2 regions of the Paenibacillus sp. V4I9 genome follow, and region 2 is predicted to be linked to the other one. Evidence: riboswitches for the same ligand, from Rfam matches in the RefSeq annotation. Region 2 holds a riboswitch; the other holds the start of a gene.

Region 1 (2,459 bases), 2.5 Mb from region 2:
ATAAATTTATAGGTTGCTACGGGGTCGTGACGCATGAAATGGAGAATACGCTCGTGTACGGTATCTAGGTTTAGTCCTCTTTCCGTTGTGTTCCGAAATTCCAGTGGATGGGTCGTCGTCAAAGGTTTCAAAGATAAGGTTCTTCCTTTCTTCTTAGAATGAGGAAGAAGCGGATGCTGAAGCTGCATCCGCCCCTATCTATAGTATATGGCAAAGTTCCTCTGATCGAACCATCACTTAACGTAAAACACTGCCTCCGAACAAAAATCGATTTTCCCATTGCTTCCCAACGATCGTATCCGTACGAACACCGCCGGATTCGATCGAATACGTATGCAGCATATTCCCATTGCCTAAATAAAGACCAACATGCGTGATCGGTTCTGTAAGAACATTCACGTTATCATAATCTGTTGCTTTGCTCCCTTTGTAGTTGCTGAAGAACATCAGATCTCCACGTTTCAAATTTGTCCACTCCTTACTAACAGGACCTAACGATTTAACATAGTTGCCTTGTGCTTGTGAATCGCTAGGTACGGAGAATCGTAGAGCATCCCAGAACATCGTTTGAATGAAATCCGAGCAATCGAAGGTCGTGGTATCATTGCGTTCCGAGCCAAATTCATAAGGAGTGCCTAAGTAAATTTGGCCAGCTGCGATAACGGCTTCAATTTCTTCGGCGAGAGGTAGATTGGGTTTGATAACAGAGAAATCAGTGCTTATGTATTTACTATTTGTGCTTACATACCCGCTAGTTCCATTCGCGTCTTGAATTTGATACCAACTGTCATTGACTTTTGCTGTAACGAGGACGTCTTCCCCTTTACTTAACATCCGAATAACCTTGGAGCCGAGCTCGGAAGCTGGAAGTGTGCGAAAGTTTACGCCATAGATGATTTCCGCATTGCTAGTTATTTTTATGTATTTGCTATTCGTCGAGACATAGCCGCTTACACCCTGCGCATCCTTAATTTTATACCAATTCGTAGTTACATAGTCCGTGACTGTAACAATTTCGTTTGTTTTCAATAAACGTATAACATTGCTTGATGTACTAGCTTGATCTCTGAAACTTACCCCCGAAACAATTTGAGCCTTTGTCGTTATCCCCTCATCTGCGTGAATAGCTTTAGGGACTACAAAAGTAAGCGCTAAAACAAGCATTCCGATAACCATCGTCCATTTTTTCATCGTCTCTACCTCCATATGTTAATATCACTCTAGATGTATCTGCGTAAAACCGAACTGACGAAATGGATAATTTGAACCTGACACCTCCTCTTCATCGTAAAAAGGATGACCCGTTTGCCTCTACTGGGTCATCCTCTTCTTGTAGAAGGGTCCCATCGCATTCGGCAGCTGGCTAGCACTGTGCCTTAGGCACGAGAGCCCCTGTAGCTTTGCGTCCCAAGCTTTCGCTCGGTTTGCGATTTCGATGTGATGTTAATTTTTTCTTTCACATCCTTATTATAGTTGAGCGGGTCTTTCACGAATATAGGTGAAAGGTAGCGTTTGTTGTCGAAATCATAGTGGCTGCGTACCTATTGACGCTGCGGTTTATTTTTCCAGTTTACGGACTTCCGGTTTTCGTGTAGGAAGCCAAAACACTTGCAAATTAGGGTCATTTTTCAACTTCACATTGCAGAGCTTCATTTCCCCTTCCTCAAGCTCAGTCACATGCCAAGCATCCGGCTCCATTCCCCCCATGTTGTGCAGAAATGCAGGAAATTGCTGCTCAGCCTCTTCTAAATCCAGCCAAAATTTTACGCCATAATAGGCTAAACCGTAGTGATTGACTTGTGTACATGTGAAAATCTGTTGCGATATTTTGTGCTGCAGCACATAGGGCATCTTTCATTCCTCCGATAAAAAGGCACGTTCACCAAAGAGGTGAATGTGCCTTCATTTTTATGATGACGACTTATAAATAAGCATTCTCATGCTTGGCTTTTAACATATTCCAACGACGCTCAACTTCCGTCTCGAACGATTTCAGGGAACCCTCATATTCTGGCTTCGTCATATGCTTCGTTTTCCCCATCGTCTTGAGCCAATCCGATAGAGGAATCTTCTTGCTCTTATCCTCCGGATTATACGTGATGGACGTAATCCCGTGCTCCACTTCATAGAGCGGGAAGAAGCAGGAATCTACAGCAGCTCCGACGATATTGGAGCCTTCCTGGTCATCCGACAGCCAGTTGAGCGGACATGCAATGAGAATTTTCCCATACACCAATCCCTCATTTTGGGCGTACCATTGTGCTTTCGCCGCTTTCTTCACAAGATCCTGCGGGTACGCTTCCGACCCCGTAAATACATACGGAATATGGGTAGCGGCCATAATTTGGGCTGTATCCTTGTGATGGAATACTTTACCGCCCTGATGTTTCCCAACGTTTGAAGTCGATGTACGATGACCCATTGGCGTCGAATAAGACAATTGAGCGCCCGTATTCATG
Region 2 (2,459 bases):
TTACGTGGTTTTCTAAGTTCTTATCATCCCATTGTACATACGTTAATTCTTGGAACCGTAATGGCTAGGGCTGCGTCCTCCATGAGTTTGCCTTTTCTCGCGATTTATTTAGCCAGGCATACGTCGATGAGTGCGGTGATGATCGGAATTGTCATCGGGATGGGTTCTTTGGCTGGAACCGTAGGCGGTTTTATAGGGGGCACCTTATCGGACCGATTCGGAAGACGTATTATCATGCTGGCTGCTCTTTTCGGCTGGGCGTTCGTGTTCTTAGGTTTCGGTATGGTTAAACTACCAATCCTGTTTATGCTGCTCAATATGCTGAACGGCTTGTGCCGATCTTTTTATGAGCCCGTGTCGCAGGCTTTGATGGCAGACCTCACAGAACCTGAGAAGAGACTTAAAGTATTTTCGATGCGGTACATGGCGATTAATGTTGGTGTTGCTGTTGGGCCACTTTTGGGTGCTTTTTTCGCTACGATGAACGGTGCGCTGCCTTTTCTCATCACTGGAATCATTTATTTTATTTATGCGGTCACCCTTTACGCACTGCTCATCGCGTTTGGCATCAAGAAAATCGAGGGTGAGAAGAAATCTTCGGTTACCTTTGGTTCTGCTTTGCGAGTGATTCGCAGTGATTTGACTTTTCGCTTGTATATCCTTGGCGGTATTATTGGAGCTATCGGTTACTCACAGGTGATGGTGACACTTTCGCAATATTTGGAGCAGAACTTTGTAGACGGTGTGAAAATGTTTGCGATCTTAATGAGTGTAAATGCGATCGTGGTTATTGCCATGCAGATTCCACTTACTCGTTTGGCAGAAAAGTACACGCCCCTCGCTGCGATTATATTTGGCAACCTAATGTTTGCGTTAGGGGATGTTGGCTTTGCATTCTCCCACTCGCTGGTATGGCTTATTATTTCGATGGGTATTTTCACCCTTGGTGAGATTCTAAATTACCCTGCTGCTAATATGTTGATTGACAAATTAGCTCCCGAGCAAATGCGTGGCACTTATTTTGGCGCTCAAACATTAACGAACATAGGCCACTTTATTGGGCCTTGGTTAGGTGGGTTTTTGCTCGTTTCTTATGGTGGGAATACGTTGTATGTTCTTATGGCTGTTCTTACAATTACGGGATCCATTTTCTATTGGAGAGGCACGATTCGTCAAATTACGGCGAAAAATACGTCGAAAAAAGAAAATTTTTGAAAAATATTGCAAAATTAGTTCTTTGGAACTATTCGATTTCAAATCGAGTTCCCGTATCCTTGAGAGTGTAGATATTTATTACTCTTAACTCTTCAGATATTTAGTAAGACATCTCGACAAAGGCAAAGCTGGCGAAAGCCAGTGACGCAAAGCTAAAGGGGCTTACTTGTCCTGCAAACCGGACTCGCAGCCAGCCAGCCGCCGAACGATTGGGTATCAACATCCGAACCCCTCCGATCGGTTCACTATGGTGGGGTTTTTTCTCTGTCATAACAAATTTATGTAAAAATAAAAGGAGGATCCAGCAGCATGCAGTCTGAAGGAATACTACAAGAAGAACAAAAAGTGACTTCGCTATGTGGTAATCATGTTGCCCGTTTGGTGCCTTCCTCGGATGGACCAAAGCTCATGATCAATCGGGAAGAATACGCGTTAAATGAGGCTTGTTGGGATGTTGAAATGTTTCACGGGAGAAACAATAGCATCTTGATTTTCTACTGGAAGGGCGAAGTTAAGCTTTCTGTAAAAATGCCGCCGATGTCGCAAATTGAAGCATTTTTGACAAGGCTTTATCAATGTTTATCATCCAAATTAAGAACGGTACAGCCTATCTAGGCGTACCGTTTTTTTTATTGCCAGCTGTAAGGGAATTGTAAAGACAAAATCATTGTCACAAATTGACACGAGCTGATGTAATGAATGTCAAATGTTTTAGTAGTGCTTTGGAACTGTTATTAGGGGGATACATAGCATTATTTTGGCCAATGTCCCTTATGTAGCAGGTTGTGGCTTGTGGTTCGATCATCATTCCAGTGAACTTGAGCGGATGGGTGAAAAGGTTGAATTTAAAGGGGAACCCGAATTGCGCCAAGTGCGGCACGTGTTGTTTATGATTACTATGGAGGGCGTGAGACCTTCGGCGATACCGATGATATTATGCGCGGGGTAGATAAAGCGGATTCGGCGCAGTTCAGCAAAGAAGATATTTTGAATCCGAGTGGATGGGATTTATTATCTTTTATCATGGATGCTCGAACGGGTTTAGGGCGATATCGCGATTATCGGATTAGTAATTATCAATTGATGGAAGATCTTGTGCAGCACTGTGCAACGATGTCCGTTCATGAGATTATGGAATTGCCGGATGTGAAAGAGCGTGTGGCGCGACCCAAGTTGACTATGTGCACGCTGAGGAAGTTTTGAAGAAAATTGTTGAAACAATGAGAACTGACGGATAAAATAAG

The links. A riboswitch is a leader RNA that binds a small molecule or an ion and turns the genes downstream of it on or off. The one in region 2 is predicted to bind cyclic di-GMP.
Region 1: linked by a shared signal. The riboswitch ahead of QFZ81_RS13650 (C40 family peptidase) and the one ahead of QFZ81_RS25320 (hypothetical protein) in region 2 are both predicted to bind cyclic di-GMP.

The regions. Positions count from the first base shown of each region.
Region 1 covers NZ_JAUSZE010000001.1:2,968,758-2,971,216, reverse strand. The annotation lists gene QFZ81_RS13655 (ribonuclease H-like YkuK family protein) at 1-131, opposite strand, end outside; gene QFZ81_RS13650 (C40 family peptidase) at 238-1,191, opposite strand; cyclic di-GMP riboswitch class I at 1,352-1,439, opposite strand; gene QFZ81_RS13645 (hypothetical protein) at 1,558-1,851, opposite strand; gene QFZ81_RS13640 (thiamine pyrophosphate-dependent enzyme) at 1,922-2,459, opposite strand, start outside.
Region 2 covers NZ_JAUSZE010000001.1:5,433,612-5,436,070, reverse strand. The annotation lists gene QFZ81_RS25325 (MDR family MFS transporter) at 1-1,215, shown strand, start outside; cyclic di-GMP riboswitch class I at 1,327-1,421, shown strand; gene QFZ81_RS25320 (hypothetical protein) at 1,525-1,830, shown strand; gene QFZ81_RS25315 (hypothetical protein) at 2,152-2,418, shown strand.